Regions from separate parts of the Arthrobacter sp. zg-Y1110 genome, predicted to be linked through region 2. Evidence: riboswitches for the same ligand, from Rfam matches in the RefSeq annotation. Region 2 holds a riboswitch; each other region holds the start of a gene.
The links. A riboswitch is a leader RNA that binds a small molecule or an ion and turns the genes downstream of it on or off. The one in region 2 is predicted to bind S-adenosylmethionine.

Region 1 (6,549 bases), 670 kb from region 2:
CGCCTACGACATGATCCTGACGCCTACCCTGGCAATGCCGCCACGGCCCCTCGGCTGGTACACCAGCGACGATGCCGGCGCCGGTGACCGGGCGGACGAGGATTACGCACGGCAGTGCCGGTACTCCCCTTTCACCTCCATGGTGAATGTCTGCGGGCTTCCCGCGATTACCCTGCCGGTGCTGGATACCGCGGACGGACTACCCATGGGGATCCAGCTGATCGGGCGGCCCGGTGCGGAAGCGGATCTGCTGGCCGTGGCGGCCCAGCTGGGGTACTGACCTAGAAGAGGCCTGCCAGCAGCCGGTCGGATTCCCGCTGTCCCTCGACATCGAAGGCACCGCCGGTAACGAGCAGCTCGTCCGCACCGGCGGAAGCCACCAGGTCCTCGAGCCTGCCGTGCACCTGTTCCACTGTTCCGTAGACAGAGGCCTCAAGGGTGGAGCGGACCAGGTCCTGCTGCCGTCCGGACAGTTCGGCGGCGCTGTGCGCTGCTGACAGGGCGGGGAACACCCCCTTGGTCCGGGAATCGGCCAGGGCATGCGCCTCGGGCAGCAGCAGTTCCCTTGCCTCTTCTTCACTGCCGGCCACGGCGACGTTGGCTGCCGCCAGCACATAGGGCCGGGGAAAACGGTCCGAGGGGCGGAAGGCGGAGCGGTACCGTTCCAGCGCGCCTGTCTGCCCGGCGCTGTTCTGCCGGAACAGCGCCGGGCCGCCGAGGACGACGCCCAGGCCGGCGCGTGCTGCTATTTCCACTCCTGCTCCGGTGGCAAGCACAAACACCGGCGTCCGTCCGCCGTCCTGCGGGCGGGCGGTGATCGGCGCGGTGCCGTCGAGATACGCGAGCAGTTCCGCCAGCTGCGCTTCGAATTCCTCTGCCTCGGCCGGTCCCGCGCGCAGTGCCTTCCGCACCGCCGGAGTGAAACCGAGGGAACGGCCCAGGCCAAGATCAATCCGGCCGGGATACAGGGCCTGCAGCGTCGCCGCCTGCTCGGCCACGACCAGCGGCTGGTGGTTCGGCAGCATCACGCCGCCGGAGCCGATCCGGATGTTTTTGGTGCGTGCCGCCAGGGCGGCCATCAGGACGGCGGGGGCCGAGCCGGCAATTCCGGCCACGGCGTGGTGCTCGGCAACCCAAAAGCGCCCGTAACCCAGCCGGTCTGCCGATCCGGCACGTGCAAGCACTGCATTGAGCGCATCCGACTCGGGAAACCCTTCGCGGGAGTTTGCACGGTCAAGGATCGAGACGGGAACGCTGAGGCTTGGCATACCCATGCCAACCCCCTGCCTGCTTAGGGAATTCCGCCGCAGCCGTGCAAATCCGCGCGTCATGCAGGCACGTAAGCATGTAACGCGGGCAAAATCATCCGTTTTTCATGTGACCTTCAACATACCTCAACGGAAAGCTGCCTAGTCTCCGGCGGTTTCTTTAAGTTCGGGCTGCTTGACCCCCGCGAGGGAGTGGGAATATTAACCTCGTGAGCCATACCCCCAGTACCTCAGGCGTACAAGAAGCGCGTAAAACCTTCTTCGGCCATCCCCGGATGTTGGCCAACCTCTTCAGCGTTGAGCTGTGGGAGCGATTCTCCTTCTACGGCATGCAGGGCATCCTGCTGTACTACATGTACTACAGCACCACCGACGGCGGCCTCGGCATCGACGAAGCCATTGCCGTCTCCCTGGTCGGCGCCTATGGCGGTGGCGTATACCTCTCCACCATCCTCGGTGCATGGCTGGCGGACCGCGTCTTCGGCGCAGAACGAGTGCTGTTCTACGCTGCCGCGCTGGTCATGCTGGGCCACATTTCCCTGGCCGTCCTGCCAGGCGCCGTCGGACTGGCCGCCGGCCTGATCCTGATCGCCCTGGGCTCCGGCGGTGTGAAGGCCAACGCGACATCGCTCGTCGGCACCCTGTACGACGAAAAGGACCAGCGCCGCGACGCCGGCTTCTCCATCTTCTACATGGGCATCAACATCGGTGCCCTGATCGGCCCGATCCTGACCGGCCTGGCCTGGACCGAATACGGATTCCACTACGGCTTCGGCCTGGCCGCCATCGGCATGGCCATCGGCCTGGTCCAGTACGGGTTGACCCGCAAGAACCTGCCCGAATCCGCCCACGAGGTAGCCAACCCGCTGCCGAAGCAGCAGTTCATGAAGGTCGGCCTCATCGCGGCTGCCGCACTGGTCGTCATCGTGCTGGCCGTTGTCTTCGAAGTGTTGACCGCCAAGAACCTCGCGGTGGTTATGGCGATCCTCGCCATCGTGGCCGCCGTCGCGTACTTCGTGATCATCCTCAGCAGCAAGAAGGTGAGCCAGGTGGAACGCCGCCGGGTGTACTCCTTCATGCCGCTGTTTATTGCCAGTGCTGCTTTCTGGGCCCTGTTCCAGCAGCAGTTCACGGTGGTCGCAATGTACGCGGATAGCTCGCTGAACCGCAGCATCTTCGGCTGGGAGATGCCGCCGAGCTGGGTGCAGTCCATCAACCCGGTCTTCATCATCATCTTCGCAGCCGTCTTCGCCGGCGTCTGGACCAAGATGGGCGACCGCCAGCCGTCCTCCCCGCTGAAGTTCGCCATGGGCCTGGCCGTTATGGGCCTCGCCTTCCTGGCCTTCATTCCGTTCTCCGGCGGCGCGCCGAACAGCACCCCGCTGCTGGCCATGGCCGGCATCCTGCTGCTGTTCACGTTTGCTGAACTGTTCCTGTCCCCGATCGGCCTGTCCGTGGCAACCAAGCTGGCCCCGGAAGTCTTCCGGACCCAGATGGTGGCACTGTTCTTCCTGTCGGTCTCCCTGGGCACCACCCTGGCGGGCTGGCTGGCACAGTTCTACGACCCGGCAACCGAAGTCAGCTACTTCACCTTCAGCGGCGTTACCGCGATCGTCCTGGGCATTGCCCTGGCTGCGGCTACGCCGGGCATCAAGAAGCTCATGGGCGGCGTGCGCTAGCAGGCAGGCAGGCACCAAGCGTTTCAGTAAGGACGGCGGCACCGGAACACTCCGGTGCCGCCGTCCTTTTTGCCGTCCCGTTCCATACTTGGCTGCATCACTGCGGCATGGTTAGGATGGGTCCCAGCTTCAGGAGACACGGCCGCCAAGCTCCGACTTGGCCGTGCACCAACCCCATGCTTCACGGGTGGTTCGGATGACGAAGCGGCCTGCACCGCCTTTTGGGCATCCGGTGCGGGCAAGAGCACAGATTCCTAAAGGATCACTGCCATGCGCAAAAGCACTGACCGTATTTTGACCACCCACGCCGGTTCCCTCCCCAGGACCCCTGAACTGCTTGCCGCAAACGCGGCCCGTGAAACCGACCCCGCGGATACGGAGGGCTACGCCGAACTCCTGCAGGCCGCCGTCGCCGACCTCGTGCGGCGCCAGCGCCAGGCGGGCATCGACATCCCCAACGACGGCGAATACGGGCATGCGATGTCCGCGAACGTCGACTACGGGGCCTGGTGGTCCTATTCGTTTGCCCGGCTTGGCGGCCTGAGCGTTGCCGAAACGGGGATCTGGAACATGGAACCGCACCGCTCCGAGCCCGGCAACGTTGTCCTCACCAGTTTCGGGGACCGCCGCGACCGGCAGCGCTTCGCCGATGCCTACACCGACCCAACCTCCGGCATCACCACCGGGGCGCAGAAGGTCTTTCCCAAGGTCACGGGTCCGGTGGAATACACGGGGTACGACGCCGTGGCCAGCGACATTGCCAACCTCAAGTCCGGTTTGGCCGAGGCAGGTTTGTCCGAGGGTTTCCTCGCCTCGCTCTCGCCCGGCTCCTGTTCGCGGATTACCAACGAGTACTACGCGACGGAGGAGGAGTTCATCTACGCCTGCGCGGATGCCATGCGGGAGGAATACCTTGCCATCGTGGACGCCGGGCTGATCGTCCAGATCGATGATCCGTCGATTGCCGAGAACTGGGACCAGATCAACCCCGAGCCGTCGGTGGCGGACTACCTCAAGTTCACGCAGATCCGGGTCGAAGCCCTGAACTATGCCCTGCGCGGCCTGCCCGAGGAACAGGTCCGCTTCCACCTGTGCTGGGGTTCCTGGCACGGGCCGCACACTACGGACATCGAGTTCCGCCACCTGGTGGACACCCTGCTGCAGATTAACGCCGGAGGCTACAGCTTCGAGGCAGGCAACGTGCGGCATGAGCACGAATGGCGGGTCTGGGAAGATACCAAGCTGCCGGACGGGAAGGTCCTCATTCCCGGCGTGGTCTCCCATGCCACCAACGTGGTGGAACATCCGGAACTGGTGGCGGACCGGATTGAACGCTTCGCCCGGCTGGTGGGTCGCGAGAACGTCATTGCGTCCACCGACTGCGGGCTGGGCGGCCGGGTGCATCCCCAGATCGCGGCGGCCAAGCTGGAGACGCTCGGAGAAGGTGCCCGGCTGGCCAGCGCCCGGCTCTGGTAGGCAGGCACGCAGGGACTGAACAAGGAAAAGGGCCACTGACCGGTGCGAAGGTGCGGCGGGCGGAACCGGCATCCCGCCCGCCGCACCCTTGCCCGTCGCCTTAGCCGTCCAGTCCGGCGCTGACCAGCGCCAGCATGCCGCTTACTGCCGCCAGGGCACCGAGTGCACAGACGGAATTGAACGCGTCCGCTCCGGCCTGCCGCCGGTCCCGCCCGAAGAGGATCCCCGCCGCGGCCCAGGCCGCCGCGAAAGCCAAAGCCGGCAACGGTCCGCTGGCAAAACCCGCGGCGGTTTCCGCCCAGGCCGGCAGTGCGAACGCCGAGCGCTGCGTCCAGAAAAACCAGAACACCGGTGCGGCGCACAGGTAGAGCACGTTGAAGAAAACCATCATGGCCCGGGCGCCGCGGCGCAGGCCGTCGTGCGGCAATGCTCGCTGCGGCGGCACGGAACTACTCGAAGTGGCCATCAGCTTCCTTCCCCCGCCGCACCCGCGGCTTCGGCTAGAAGCATACGGCTGTCCCTGCGTTTCTACGTGTACGGCGCGTCTGCCGCCGACTGCGTTTCTTTGGCATGCTTAGGGGTATGTCTAATCGTGCCGGCCAACGCGCCGAACCTTCCGACCTTGTAGATCTCACCGCGCTCTTGGACGCCTATTACGACGTCGTACCGGATCCGTCCAACGTTGCCCAGCGCGTGGCCTTCGGCACCTCCGGGCACCGCGGCTCCTCCCTCAACGGCGCCTTCAATGAGCAGCACATCGCCGCCATCACCCAGGCCATCGTGGAGTACCGCACATCCGCAGGCATCACCGGGCCGCTGTTCATGGGCAAGGACACGCACGCCCTGTCCGAACCGGCGCAGAACACCGCCCTGGAGGTCCTGGCCGCCAACGGCGTAAATGTGCAGATCGACGCACGAAACGGATTCACCCCCACCCCGGCCGTGAGCCATGCCATCCTGGTGCACAATTCCACGCGCACGGAACAGGCTGACGGCATTGTGGTCACCCCTTCGCACAACCCTCCGGCGGACGGCGGCTTCAAGTACAACCCGCCCACGGGCGGACCCGCCGGATCGGACATCACCAACTGGATTGCCGACCGCGCCAACCAGCTGCTGGAGAACGGCCTGGACGGGGTCCGGCGCATCCCGCTGGGTGAAGCACGCCTGGCAGATTCGGTGGGCACCTATGACTTCCTGGCGCATTATGTGGAAGACCTGCCCGCGGTGCTGAACCTGGATGCCATCCGCAGCGCCGGCCTCCACATCGGCGCCGATCCCCTCGGCGGCGCCTCCGTGGACTACTGGGGCGCCATCGCGGAACGGCACTCACTGAACCTGACCGTGGTCAATCCCAACGTGGACCCGCAGTGGGCCTTCATGACCCTGGACTGGGACGAGAAGATCCGCATGGACTGCTCCTCGCCGTACGCCATGGCGTCGCTGATTTCCCGGGCCGCGGATTACGACATTGCCACGGGCAACGACGCCGACGCCGACCGGCACGGCATTGTCACGCCGGACGCGGGCCTGATGAACCCGAACCACTTCCTGGCAACCGCCATTGACTACCTGTACCGCAACCGCTCCGGCTGGAGCGCAGACGCCATGGTGGGCAAGACCCTTGTCTCCTCCTCCATGATCGACCGCGTCACGGCGGATCTGGGGCGGGTCCTCATGGAGGTGCCGGTGGGCTTCAAGTGGTTCGTGCCGGGTCTGCTCTCCGGCGAAACCGCGTTCGGCGGCGAGGAATCCGCCGGCGCCTCCTTCCTCCGGCTCGACGGCAGCCCCTGGAGCACTGACAAGGACGGCATCCTGCTGGCCCTGCTGGCCTCGGAAATGACGGCCGTCACCGGCAAGACCCCGTCCCAGCGGTACCGCGAACTGACCAATCAGTTCGGCGATCCCGAATATGCACGCGTGGACGCACCCGCCACCCGCGAGCAGAAGGCAGCGCTGGCCAAGCTCTCGCCGTCGGACGTTACCGCCACCACCCTGGCCGGTGAGGAAATCACCGCGCGCCTGACCGAGGCGCCGGGCAACGGGGCGCCCATCGGCGGCCTGAAGGTGACCACGGAAAACGCGTGGTTTGCCGCGCGCCCCTCGGGCACGGAAGACGTGTACAA
Region 2 (6,549 bases):
CCTGCGCGTCACCTGGCAGCTGTGCTTCCTGTACGGCGTGGTGTTCGGTGCGTTTGTGGCGTTCTCCAACTACCTGCCCACCTATCTGGGCAATGTCTACGATTACGACGCGACCGCGGCAGGAACCCGGACCGCAGGCTTCGCCGTGGCCGCCGTCATCGCCCGGCCGATCGGCGGCACCATCGCGGACAAGGTGGGGCCGAAGCTGGTCACGCTCGTTTCCTTTGCCGGCACGGCGGTCCTGGCCGTTATCGTTGCCCTCCGCCCGGAGGAAGAGGAGGTCTACGGTACGGCGTTCATCCTGATGGCCTTGTTCCTGGGGCTGGGCACCGGCGGAGTGTTCGCCTGGGTGGGCCGTGCCGCTCCGGCGCAGGATGTGGGTACCGTCGGCGGGATTATTGCCGCCGCCGGCGGGCTAGGCGGCTACTTCCCGCCGCTGGTTATGGGGGCAACCTATGACCCGGCGAACCGCAGCTATTTCGTGGGCCTGATGCTGCTTGCGGCTTTTGCCGCCGTCGCCCTGCTGCTGACGTTCACGGTGCGCAACGGCGGCAGGGTGGACACTCGCTCCGGTGCCTCCTGACCCTTGGCCTCCGGATACCGGCGGGTAGAGTCGGAGCATGGGTGCAACTGAACTGATTCTGGTCCGTCACGGTGAATCCGCCGGCAACGTGGCCGCTACCCGCGCCGGCCGCGAGGGCGCCGAACGTATTGACCTTCCCTGGCGGGACCCCGACGTCCCGCTCAGCTCCGACGGCGAGGAGCAGGCTGCAGCGCTTGGCCGCTGGATTGCCGGGCTTCCCGCCGATGAGCTGCCCGAGTCCGTCTGGTGTTCGCCCTACCTGCGGGCCCGGCAGACAGCGGAACTGGCGGGGCTGGCCGGCCTCACCGGCGTCATGCGGATTGACGAGCGCCTGCGGGACCGGGAACTGGGGATCCTGGACCTGCTGACCTCCGCCGGCGTCGCAGCGCGCTATCCCGAGGAAGCCGAACGACGGTCCTGGCTGGGGAAATTCGCCTACCGTCCGCCGGGCGGCGAGTCCTGGGCCGACGTCGCGCTGCGGCTGCGTTCGGTGTTCCGGGACCTTGACGACGAGGAAGACGGCAAGCGTGTGGCAGTGGTCTGCCACGACGCCGTGATCCTGCTGATCCGCTACGTTTTGGAACGGATGAGCGAGCAGGAACTGCTGGACACCGCCGCCGCCAACAGCGTGCGGAACGGCTCAGTGACCCGGCTGGTGCGCCCCGCCGGCACCGGGCCCTGGAAGCTGCACACCTTCAACAGCGTGCTCCACCTGCAGGACAGTGGAGCACCGGTAACCGAACATGCAGGAGAAACTGATGACATCCACCCCCGCTGAGCTTGTTACCCCCGCGCTGCTGCGCGGCTGGCGGCTTTCCACCGAGGCCTCCGGCAAGGAGGACCGCGGCACCGTGCTGGTGGTCGGCGGAGCCCGGAGCACTCCGGGAGCGGTGATGCTGACCGGGCTTGCCGGGCTGCGGGTCGGCGCAGGCCGCCTGACCATGGGGTTGGCGGAATCGGCAGCGATCGCCGTCGCCGTGGCCATCCCCGAATCCGGGGTGGTGGGACTGCCGGAGGAAGACGGCGGGATTGACGGCGCTGCGGCAGGCAAGGTGCTCGAATCCGATCTTTCGACGGCGTCGGCAGTGGTAATCGGTCCCGGCCTGGACGACGCCGAGCAGGCCGCAGCGCTCCTGCAGTCAGTGGTTCCTCTGCTCGGGAAAAAGACGCAGGTGGTACTGGACGCCTTTGCCCTGGGAGTGCTGCCCGGGCTGCCGGAACTTTACGACACCCTGGCCGGCAGGCTGGTCCTGACCCCGAACGGTGCAGAAATCCTGCGTCTCCTCGAGGACGAGGATGCCGACGAAGACTCTCTGGACCTGCCGAAAGCCTCGCTGGAGGTGGCACGGAAATACTCCGCGGTGGTCAGCGCGCACAACGTCATTACCGCGCCTGACGGAAGGAGCTGGGAAGTGCCGGCCGGGAACTCGGGCCTGGGTACTTCCGGGTCCGGGGATGTCCTTGCCGGTGCGGTGGGAGGGTTCCTGGCCCGCGGTGCGACGCCGGAACAGGCAGCGTGCTGGGGCACCTATCTGCACGCGGTGAGCGGGGACCGGCTCTCCGCCTCGCGGGGACCGCTCAGCTTCCTGGCACGGGAACTGCTCGAGGCCATGCCGCCGGTGATCGCGGAGTTGAGCTAGCGAGGGCTGTATCCCGGCGGAACGGCCCATATCCTGAGGTAATGACAGCGAACGAATACCGGACCGGCCCTCCGGGGCGACCTGCGGCCCAAATTCCGTGGCTTTCCTACCGTTTCACCCGCCGTGACGCCGTGGCAGCAGGTTTCTACGTGTTGTTCCTGCTGGTCCTGAGCTTTGCGCCCGGACTCGTTATGCCTGTCCTGGTGATGCTGGTTCCGGATCCGGTTGCAGCTGCCTACGTCCTGAACCTGGCGTTTTACGGGGTTGCCGGCCTCTTGGCTTTCCTCGCGGCCCGGCCCTACGTGGTGCGCGAAGCCAAGATCCTGGCCACTCGGCCGGTGCTGTCCCTGTCCCTGATTCCTGGCGGCGTCATCGCCATGCTTATTGTCACCATGATCGGGGCGTTGCTGAGCGGGCAGGTCGAAACGGCGGTAAACCAGGAAGCCGTAGAGGGATTTGTGGGGTCCGTTTCGCCGTGGCTGGTGGTGCCGCTGCTGGTGGTGCTGGCGCCCTTTGTCGAGGAGTACATTTTCCGGCACCTGCTGATCGGCAAGCTCAGCCGCTACTGGAATCTCTGGGGCTGCTGCATCCTGTCGGTCCTGTTGTTCGCCTCGATCCACATTGTGGGCAAGGAATCCCTGTCCCTCCCGGTGCTGATGCCCTACCTGGCGATGGGTGCCACCCTTGTGGGCATCTACGTCTGGGCCGGAAACAACTTCATGCTTTCCTACGGTGTGCACGCCGCCAAAAACCTGCTGGGCGTCATCCTCATCTACAGCGTGCCGCCGGAGCTGCTGCAGCAGTAGCTGCCGTCTGCCTTCTGGACAGCTAACGCCGGGGTCCGTGGCTGGCCTCGTAGCGGAGGGCACGCACCCCGCCGTTCCACTGCGACCGGTTTCCTCCGTGTAGCTTGCTCTGCCCCGTTATCCGTTGGGATCCCGGGGCAGAGCCGAACGGCTAGGACCCGGCCTTTTCGACCCGCTCAGTTTCCGGGGCCCGAACCAGGGAGCCGTTGCATGGAACCACCCGCTCCGGCCGGGCCAAGTAGAAAAAAGAACTCCGGGCATCCGAATCGAATCCGCCGGGCACCATCAGTGTGGAATAGCGCTGGCACCACTGCGGGGTGTCGACGGCGGCCGCGAGCGCAGTGGCGACGGCCGGAACGTTGTGGAACCACATCAGGTGCTGGGTTCCGTCGGACACCAGATAGATGAGGTCCAGCTGCGGATCGGCCGTGACTTCGACGTCCGACCACTGCTCCCAGCCCTCGAGGCGGCGGCGATGGATCCAATGGATGTTGTGCCCGGGGGCGAAGCCGCTGCAGTTGCTGAGACCGGATTTGCTGACACTGGAAATGCTCACAGTGGGTTCCTTTGCAGGTTGTCCTTGCCTGCGACGGATGACGCAAGCCGCTTCGTCATCCGAACCACCCGCCGAACAGTGGGGTTGGTGTGGGGCCAGTCGGAGCTTTTGTGCCCGGTAAACCGGGCGAAGGCCACATCTCGTGAAGCTGAAAACTACTGTAGCTGAGGCCACTGACATTTCGACAGAGGACCGTTTCCGGGGGTGCGGTTGTGCGCGTTCCGGTGGGTGCGCCGGGCGGTGCGATGGGGGTACGTTCCGGTGGGTGCGCCGGGCGGACCGGAACGGCGGCAACGAAAATCCCTGCTCGCAGAGCTCGCAAGGATTATTAAAGCCGCCTAACCCGGCCCGTCCGGCGCCTACGTTTCGCACCTCACCTGCCATCAACCCCGGGAGACCGCTGGACGAACATCCTCACGCTCGCCGCCGCAGGAGCTGGGGTCAGAACCCGCCACCGGAGACACTGGGGCCACATCCCGCCACCGGAGACACTGGGGAGCTGGGGTCCATGCGCCGCCGGAAGGTGACACCACACGCCGCCGCCGGAGGGGCTGGAGGAAGGCGGCTTTAATATTTCCCGCGAGCTCTGCGAGCGGGGAATTTCGTTGCCGCCGTTCCAGCCCCGCAGGGGGCGGACGCAGGGGACGAACTCTAGGGGGACCGCCCGCAGGGGACGAACTCTAGGGGGACCGCCCGCAGGGGGCGGGCGAACTCTAGGGGGACCGCCCGCAGGGGGGCGGGTCCGGCCCCAGGGACGAGACTTACCGCCAGCCGGCCCCCGGGGCCACAAGCTTGACGATGCTCTCCAGCAGATGTGCATTGTACTCCACGCCCAGCTGGTTCGGCACGGTCACCAGGACGGTATCGGCCTCCTGCACCGCGGCGTCCGCGGCCAGCTCTGCGGCAATGACGTCCGGTTCCCCGATGTAGCTCTTCCCGAACCGGGCCAAGCCGCCGTCGAGGTGGCCCACCTGGTCCCGGCCTTCGGCCTGCGCCCGCAGCCCGAAGTAGTGCCGGTCCTGCCCGGTCACCAGCGGAATGATGCTGCGGCTGACGGACACCCGCGGGGTGCCCTGGTGTCCGGCGTCGGCCCAGGCCTTCCGGTACACCGCGATCTGCTCGGCCTGCAGCTGGTCGAACGGCACCCCGGTGTCCTCGGTCAGGAGCGTGGAGCTCATCAGGTTCATGCCCTGCTCGCCGGTCCACTTGGCGGTGGCCCGGGTCCCGGACCCCCACCAGATCCGCTCCGGCAGTCCGGGGGACAGCGGGTCAATGGCCATGGCTCCGGTGCTGCCGGTCATGGCCGGATCAGCCTGCGCCACCCCGGCGCCGGCAATGGCGGCACGGAACACTTCGGTGTGCTGCCGGGCCATTTCCGCGTCGGAGGAATCCGGGCCGGGAACGTAGCCGAAGGACTCATAACCGCGCAGGGCAGGCTCGGGGGATCCCCGGCTGATGCCGAGCTGCAGCCTGCCGCCGCTGATCAGGTCCGCCACTGCGGCGTCTTCTGCCATCGCCAGCGGATTCATGTAGCGCATGTCGATCACGCCCGTGCCCAGCTCGATCCGGCTGGTCCGTGCCGCCATGGCGGAGAGCATGGGGAAGGGGGCGGAGAACTGCGGGGCGAAGTGGTGCACCCGCATGTACGCGCCGTCGACGCCGATTTCCTCGGCGGCGACCGTCAGTTCAATCTGCTGCAGTATTGCGTCCTGCGCACTGGGAGTCATCGATCCCACGGCATTCCGGTAATGTCCGAAGGACAGGAATCCTATTTTCTTCATACAAGCTCCAGCGCCGGAAACGCCGGCAGTATTCCCGGTCACCTGCGCCGAACCAGTGAAAGGAAACAGCCCCAGTGCACATCACCATGGTCCCGGGCTATCAGGGCTCACCACCGGAGCAGTGGCAGAGCCGCTGGGAGGCGGAGCTGCCGGACGTCACCCGCATCGCGCCGTCGTCGTGGGATGAACCCGAGCTGGAGGACTGGATGGCGGCGCTGGACCGGGCCGCCGGCGCGCAGAACGGTCAGACGGTCCTGGTGGCACACAGCCTGGGCTGCCTGGCGGCGGTGGAATGGCTGCTGCGCAACCCCGACGGCGCCCACGGGGTGTTCCTGGTCAGCCCGCCCGATCCCGTTGCCGCTTCGTTTCCGCAGGCCGCAGGAACGTTCCGGTCTCCGCGGATGCAGGAACTGCCCGTGCCCGGCCTGCTGATTGCCAGCGAGAGCGATCCGTACTGTGCGCTGCCGGCCGCGCAAAGCATCGCCGCGGCCTGGAAGGTGCCCGTTATTGATGCCGGCGAGCTGGCCCACATCAACGAAAAGAGCGGGGTGGGCTACTGGGAGCAGGGCCGCGACCTGCTCACGGCCTTCACAGCAGGGCTGGGGGAACCGGCCGCAATCGGATAAGAATGGGCACATGGACCTTCCAGTGATGCCCCCGGTTGCCCCGATGCTGGCCAAATCCGTCAGCGCCCTGCCCCGCGGGGACTACTTGTACGAACCCAAATGGGACGGATTCCGGTCCATCATTTTCCGGGACGGCGACGACGTCGAGATCGGCTCCCGGAACGAGAAGCCAATGACGCGGTACTTCCCTGAAATCGTCGAAGCCCTCAAAGCGAACCTGCCCGAGAGGTGCGTGCTGGACGGCGAGATCGTCATGGTGGCTCCGGACGGCAAACGGCTGGACTTCGAACTGCTGCAGCAGCGGATTCATCCCGCCGCCAGCCGGGTGAAACTGCTCGCGGAGGAAACCCCCGCCCGATTTGTGGCCTTCGACCTGCTGGCCCTGGGCGACGTCGACTACCGGGACCGGCCGTTCTCCGAACGCCGGGAGGCCCTGGTCCAGGCGCTGAAAACGGCACAGGCACCGGTGTCCGTCACCGCCGCCACCGACGACGCCGACCAGGCGCAGGACTGGTTCGGCCGTTTTGAAGGTGCCGGCCTGGACGGCGTGGTGGCCA
Region 3 (6,549 bases), 1.7 Mb from region 2:
CAGCCCGGTTCGGTGCTGCTCCCGCGGGCTACGTGGGTGCTGCCGGTCAGCGCATGCGGGACCAGCACGGCGTTGCCGGCGTCCGGGTCCAGCTGCCCCCACGTCTCGTAGGCCAGGACGACGTCGGGCAGGTACCCTCCGGTTTCCAGCTCCAGTCCGCCGATGGAGGCGTACTGCAGCACCCCATCCTGATTGGAGGGGTGCTGCAGCGGGGGCACCGTCAGCGGCTCGTGCCGGGGTGCCGGGTGCCGTGACACGGGCGCTATGCTCCCTTGGCGGCCCGGAACCCTGCGTCAAGGTCCGCGAGGATGTCGTCGATGTGCTCGATGCCGACCGAGAGACGCACCAGTCCGGGGCTGACCCCTGCGGCGAGCTGTGCTTCGGCACCCAGTTGGCTGTGGGTGGTCGACGCCGGGTGGATCACCAGGGAACGGACGTCTCCGACATTGGCCACATGTGAGTGCAGCTCCAGTCCGTCCACAAAGCGCTTGCCGGCGTCGATGCCGCCCTCGATCTCGAAGGACACAATGGCGCCGGTGCCGCGCGGCCCGTATTTGCGGCCACGCTCAAACCACGGACTGGACTCCAGGCCCGCGTACGCAACCGACACGACGTCGTCGTGGCCTTCCAGCCAGTTCGCTACGGCGACGGCGTTGGATACGTGCCGCTCCAGCCGCAGGCTCAGCGTTTCCAGTCCCTGGGCAATCAGGAACGCGTTGAACGGCGACACTGCGGACCCGAGGTCCCGCAGCAGCTGCACCCGCGCCTTCAGGATGAAAGCCAGGTTCGCCCCGAGGGCCCCGTTGACGCCGAGGTCCCGGGCGTAGACGAGCCCGTTGTAGCTTTCGTCCGGGGTATTGAACCCGGGGAACTTCTCCGGATCCGCGGCGAAGTCGAAGTTGCCCGAATCGACGATGACGCCGGCAATGGCCGTCCCGTGCCCGCCGAGGTACTTCGTGGCCGAGTGGACCACTATGTCGGCTCCCCATTCGATCGGACGGATCAGGTACGGCGTCGACAGCGTGTTGTCCACGATCAGCGGCACGCCCGCCTCGTGGGCCACGGCGCTGATGCCTTCCAGGTCCAGGACATCCTGGCGGGGATTGGAGACCACCTCGCCGAAGAAGGCCTTGGTATTGGGCCGGACGGCATCGCGCCAGTGGTCCAGGTTGTCCGGGTCCTGCACGAAGGTGGTTTCGATGCCGAACCGCTTCAGGGTGTGCTTCAGCAGGTTGTAGGTCCCGCCGTAGAGGCTGGGGCTGGCGACCACATGGTCACCGGCCTGCGCCAGGTTCAGCAGCGCGAAGGTTTCGGCCGCCTGCCCGGACGCCAGCAGCAGGGCGCCGACGCCGCCCTCAAGGGAGGCGATCCGGTTTTCCACCGCTTCCTGGGTAGGGTTGCCGATCCGGGTGTAGATCGGTTCCAGTTCGGCCAGGGCAAACCGGTTCGCAGCGGCCTCTGCACTCGGAAAAACGAAGGATGTCGTCTGGTAGATCGGCAGGGCACGAGCGCCGGTGACGGCGTCGGGCTCCTGGCCTACATGGATCTGGCGGGTTTCAAATGACCAGTCTGCACTCATGATGCTCCCTCAAACCAGGGGCCGCACAACGCCGCCGGGGTGCATCCGGGTACGCCGGATGTCCGGTGGGGTCGTGGGACCCGCGCTTGCCGGACGCCCGTTTGGCGTACGGCCAGGTCTTCACCCGGGGCACCCCACCGCGGTTGGAGGGTTGCCGGCCAGCAAGCCGGGGCTATCTGCTGGCACTCATGACCTGCACCTATGGAAACCGATATGCCGCCGTCGCGCAACCTCTGTGACGCACCGTGAAATGCGGGAGCCTTTTGGCTGTAATCCGGTACTGCGTCGGGGAACATTCCGCACTTAGGCTTTCCTTGGTCGAGACGGGTATCACAACGTGTCACAATGGGCCGCATGCGCTTGGACCATGTTTCTTATGCCTGTGAACCTGACGGTCTTTTGGCCACTACCGAGAGGATTGCTGCTGCTCTCGGCGCCGATTTCGTGAAGGGTGGCGTCCACCCCCGATTCGGTACCCGCAATATGATCCTGCCCCTCGCCAACAACCAGTACGTCGAGGTGGTGGAGGTCCTGAACCACCCGGCGTCGGACAAGGCGCCGTTCGGCCAGGCCGTGCGCCAGCGCTCCGAATGCGGCGGCGGCTGGATGGGTTGGTGTGTTGCCGTTGACGATCTCTCGCCCTTCGAGGAACGCCTCGGCCGGCAGTCCGTCCCGGGCAACCGCAAGTTCCCCGACGGCCAGGAGCTGACCTGGCGGCAGATCGGCATCAACGGCTTGATTGCCGATCCGCAGGTGCCCTACCTGCTCCGCTGGGACGACGGCACAGCGGAGCTGCACCCCTCCAACGCCATTCCGGGAATGCCCGGTTCGGTGAAGCTGAAGTCCCTGACCATTGCCGGGTCCGCCGCACGCGTCACTGACTGGCTGGGCCATCCCGTGGAGAAGCCGCTGGAGAACGTGGATGTCACGTGGATTGCCCCGGCCGGCACCCCGGGCATCATGTCCGTCACCTTCGACACCGCGAACGGTCCTGTAGAGATCTAGCACTGGGTTTCTGCTGCTTCTGCTGCCGTTTTGGGGTTTTCCTGCCGGTTCGGGAAATCCCTGCGCTGCGCCGTGGCAGGAATTTCCCAAACCGGCAGCCTTTTCCCCAAAATGTGCCCGCACGGTGCCCGGACCCCCTGCGGTATGTCCGGTTCCCTGCGGTTTGTCCCCGCACTGAGTCCGAACCCCTGCGGTCTGTCCCTGCGCTGTGTCCGGATCCCTGCGGTCTGTCCCTGCGCTGTGTCCGGATCCCTGCGGTATGTCCGGATTCCTGCACCGCGCGGCGCAGGAATTGTCACAAACCGCAGGGATCGCGACAAACCGCAGGGCATTGCCACGCCGATGGGGCTCCACAAACCGCAGGGATCGCGACAAACCGCAGGGCTTCGCCACGCCGATGGGGCTCCACAAACCGCAGGCATCGCGACAAACCGCAGGGCTTCGCCAGACCGAGGCGCCCGAGGGTTTTCCACAATAGGGGGGCATACCCTCGCGGGTCCGCTGTTACCCATCCACCTTTGAGTTCATGGATCCGGAGCTCATTTTCACAGCCGATGCGGAGGCCCACGGTGCTGACCGCCGTGCCTTAGCCTCGAGCTGCCGGTCCGGTCAGCTGATTCGCGTCCGTCATGGTGCCTACATGAAGGCGGATGAGTGGCAGCATCTTTCTCCCTGGGAACAGCAACGGGTGCGGATCCGGGCGGCCGTGGAACAGGGACACGGTCAGCGCATCCTTATCCAGCAATCTGCTGCCGTCATGTGGGGGCTGCCCGTCATTGGACACTCTGCTGAGGTTCTGCTGTTGGCCGTACCTCCCACTCATGGCCAGCGCCGTGGTGGGCTCCGCTGGGTGGAGCGTCAGCTGTTGGAACCGGTCACCACCTTGGATGAGGTGGCCCTGACGTCCCGGGCGCAGACCGTCCTGGACATGGCTGCCTATCTCCCTTTCGAGCACGCAGTTCCGGCCATGGACCACGTGCTACGGCCGGATACCGTTCGTGGTTTGCCTCCCCTGGCAAAGGACCGCCTGCGGGAAACAGCCGGGAACCTGCCCGGTCAGGTTAAGCAGCTCCGAGCTCAGCGGGTTGTCGACTTCGCCGATCCACATTCCGAATCGGCGGGTGAGTCCTACTCCCGGGCAGTGATTCACCGGCACCGTTTCCTTCCGCCGGAACTCCAGCAACAGTTCAACACGTCCGCCGGCCGCTTCCGCGTCGACTTTTATTGGCGCGAGCAGAGGCTCGTTGGGGAATTCGACGGCGCAGTGAAATACGGTCGGGGCGATGCAGCCCTTGCCCCTTCGTGGGACACGCTGCGTCAGGAGAAACGGCGTGAAGATGCCCTCCGCGCAACGGGGGTCAGTTTTATACGCTGGTCCTGGGACGACATCTCAAGAGAGCCCCAGCACCCTGAGTCCTTGGTACAGCGCTTGCTCCGCGCGGGTCTCCCCCGCGCCCGACGCCACTGATTCCCTCCGGATTGTCCGAATCCCTGCGGTTTGTGGCAATCCCTGCGCCGCGCGGTGCAGGGAATCGGACAATCTGCAGGGATCCGGACAAAACGAGGCAAACCCGCAGCAAGACGGGTCAGCCCCCGGCAGCCCGGCGAAGCCCCGCATTGATCCCCCGCACCAGCTCGGCGTCGAGCTTTACCACCCGGCGGTCATAGGTAAGCAGCCCGTTGACCTCGTCCTCGACGTCGGTGAGCTGGGTGTAGACCGTGGCGGCCAGCCCGCCGGCAACCGCAGGTTCAATCTGCCGCCGGTGCAGCCGCTCGTAGGCGCGGGCCAGGGCACTCCGGGACCGGAACCGCCGGTAACCGAACTCCTTGTTGTTGAAGGTGTGCCCGGGGATCCGCAGGCTGTACCCGCCGTATTCGGACAGCACCACTGCACGGCCGCCGGCCAGCCAGCCCTTCCGCAGCCGGAAGGGCACAAAGTAGACGTGCACGCTTTTGAGGTCTCCCCCGCCCTGGTCATGCCAGCCGCTGGCGTGGTCGATGGTCCGGGTCGGGTCCAGGCTCCGCAGCAGTTCGGCGACGGCATTGGCATCGAACTGGCCCCATCCTTCATTGAACGGCACCCACACCGCGATGGAGGGGCTATTGTCCAGCAGCTCCACCGTGCCGTGCAGTTCGGCCAGGAACTGTTTCCTCCCCTGCTCGTCGGCCCGCCCGAAGGCCGCGTAGTCGTCGTCGGCCCGGTGCGCCGCACCCACCGCGGGGGCAGCGACCACGGAGTGTTTATAGGTCGTGCCGCCGTTGACCAGGTCCTGCCAGACGAGGATGCCCAGCCGGTCTGCGTGGTAATACCAGCGCAGGGGCTCGATCTTGATGTGCTTGCGCAGCATGTTGAAGCCCAGGTCCTTCGCCGCACGGATGTCGGAGGCCAGGGCCTCGTCCGACGGCGCGGTGTACAGCCCGTCCGGCCAGTACCCCTGGTCCAGCAGGCCCGCGTGAAAATACGGCCGCCCGTTCAGCAGCAGCCGGAGGTGCCCGGCGTCGTCGGGTCCCGTTCCTACGGTCCGCAGCGCCGTATAGCTGCGCACACGGTCCGCTTCCTTCCCGCCGGTGAGCAGCCGCACGGTGACGTCGTAAAGGAACGGGTCCTCCGGGGACCAGAGGTGCGGATCCGGTATCGGGATCCGCACCGGGGTACCGGGAACGACGACGGCGGCCGCCACCGGGTGCCCGCCCGCGGTCACGGTGACTTCCGCCTGCAGGTCAGTGCTGTCCGGGGCGGACCGGACATCGTCGACCAGCACCGTGGCGGTCACCGAGTCCAGGTCCGGAACAAGGACCAGACGGGTGATGCTCGCCTGCGGCACCGCTTCCAGCCAGACCGTCTGCCAGATCCCGGACTGTGCGGTGTACCAGATCCCGCCGCGGTCCAGGGTCTGCTTGCCGCGGCTGGCGGAACCGGCGTTGCTTAGGTCACGGACCCGGACCACGATTTCGTGCTCAGCCCCGGGGGAACCGCCGTCCGGACCCGCAGCCAGCGCGTCGGTGATGTCCAGGGAGAACGGCAGGTAGCCGCCGTCGTGCCCGCCCACGGAAATGCCGTTGACCGTGACCCGGCAGCTGGAGTCCACAGCGCCGAAGTGCAGCAGTACCCGCTCCCCCGCGAAGCCCTCGGGCAGGGTCACGGTCCGCCGGTACCAGAGCAGCTGCTGCGGCTGGAGGTACCGGTTCACTCCGGAGAGCGGCGCTTCGGGTGAGAACGGCACCAGGATGTGCCCGTCCCAGTCCCCGTCCCGGGGCGGCTGCTCCCGACGGGTGCCTGTGATGGCATACTGCCAGTAGCCGTTGAGATTGAGGTAGCTGTCGCGGGCCAACTGGGGTCGGGGGTATTCCGGCAGGACGGATTCGGGGTCCAGGGCTGCACCCCAGGAGGTCATCAGTGTCACGGGGCCATACTATGTGCCCGTGGAGTCGCAGTGCCCGAGGAGTCGCAGTGCCCGCTAGTCGCCGATCCCGATTGCCGAACCGAAGAGGGCGAACCCGACAAACCCGGCAACGTCCACCAGCGCGTGCGCGATCACGAGCGGCATCACCCGCCGCGTCTTGGTGTAGACGTAGCCGAAGAGCAGGCCCATCAGGAAGTTCCCGATACCGGGGCCGATGCCCTGGTAGAGGTGGTAGCTGGCCCGGATCAGGGCGCTGGTGAGGATGATCGCCGGCGTCCCCCAGCCCAGTTGCCGCAGCCGCAGGAACAGGTAGCCCACCACAATGACTTCCTCGAGCACGGCGTGCCGCATGGCAGAGAGGATCAGCACCGGCAGTGTCCACCAGTAGGTGTCCAGGGCTGCCGGGACAATGGCGGTGGTGATGCCCAGGGCCCGTCCGGCGGCGTAAACGCCAAGCGTGCCGATACCGATGACCGCTGCCAGAGCCGCCCCCAACGCGAAGTCCCGAAGCGGCCGGGCAAACGTGAACCCGATCCGGCGGAACGCGGACTTCCCCGGTTC

Region 1: it holds a riboswitch for S-adenosylmethionine, as region 2 does, so the genes downstream of both, N2K99_RS00365 (cobalamin-independent methionine synthase II family protein) here and N2K99_RS13620 (hypothetical protein) in region 2, are expected to answer to the same signal.
Region 3: it holds a riboswitch for S-adenosylmethionine, as region 2 does, so the genes downstream of both, N2K99_RS05260 (bifunctional o-acetylhomoserine/o-acetylserine sulfhydrylase) here and N2K99_RS13620 (hypothetical protein) in region 2, are expected to answer to the same signal.

What each region holds. Positions count from the first base shown of each region.
Region 1 is NZ_CP104272.1:71,484-78,032, reverse strand. It holds gene N2K99_RS00380 (amidase) at 1-280, shown strand, start outside; gene N2K99_RS00375 (MsnO8 family LLM class oxidoreductase) at 282-1,274, opposite strand; gene N2K99_RS00370 (peptide MFS transporter) at 1,544-2,947, shown strand; SAM riboswitch class IV at 3,075-3,198, shown strand; gene N2K99_RS00365 (cobalamin-independent methionine synthase II family protein) at 3,218-4,423, shown strand; gene N2K99_RS00360 (hypothetical protein) at 4,524-4,889, opposite strand; gene pgm (phosphoglucomutase (alpha-D-glucose-1,6-bisphosphate-dependent)) at 5,006-6,549, shown strand, end outside.
Region 2 is NZ_CP104272.1:2,910,902-2,917,450, reverse strand. It holds gene N2K99_RS13640 (MFS transporter) at 1-583, shown strand, start outside; gene N2K99_RS13635 (histidine phosphatase family protein) at 621-1,361, shown strand; gene N2K99_RS13630 (NAD(P)H-hydrate dehydratase) at 1,342-2,223, shown strand; gene N2K99_RS13625 (CPBP family intramembrane glutamic endopeptidase) at 2,265-3,029, shown strand; gene N2K99_RS13620 (hypothetical protein) at 3,181-3,585, opposite strand; SAM riboswitch class IV at 3,601-3,733, opposite strand; gene N2K99_RS13615 (LLM class flavin-dependent oxidoreductase) at 4,347-5,366, opposite strand; gene N2K99_RS13610 (alpha/beta hydrolase) at 5,441-5,992, shown strand; gene N2K99_RS13605 (ATP-dependent DNA ligase) at 6,003-6,549, shown strand, end outside.
Region 3 is NZ_CP104272.1:1,137,993-1,144,541, reverse strand. It holds gene N2K99_RS05265 (homoserine O-acetyltransferase) at 1-224, opposite strand, end outside; gene N2K99_RS05260 (bifunctional o-acetylhomoserine/o-acetylserine sulfhydrylase) at 263-1,579, opposite strand; SAM riboswitch class IV at 1,657-1,773, opposite strand; gene N2K99_RS05255 (VOC family protein) at 1,934-2,584, shown strand; gene N2K99_RS05250 (endonuclease domain-containing protein) at 3,225-4,052, shown strand; gene N2K99_RS05245 (glycoside hydrolase family 2 protein) at 4,171-5,979, opposite strand; gene N2K99_RS05240 (CPBP family intramembrane glutamic endopeptidase) at 6,043-6,549, opposite strand, start outside.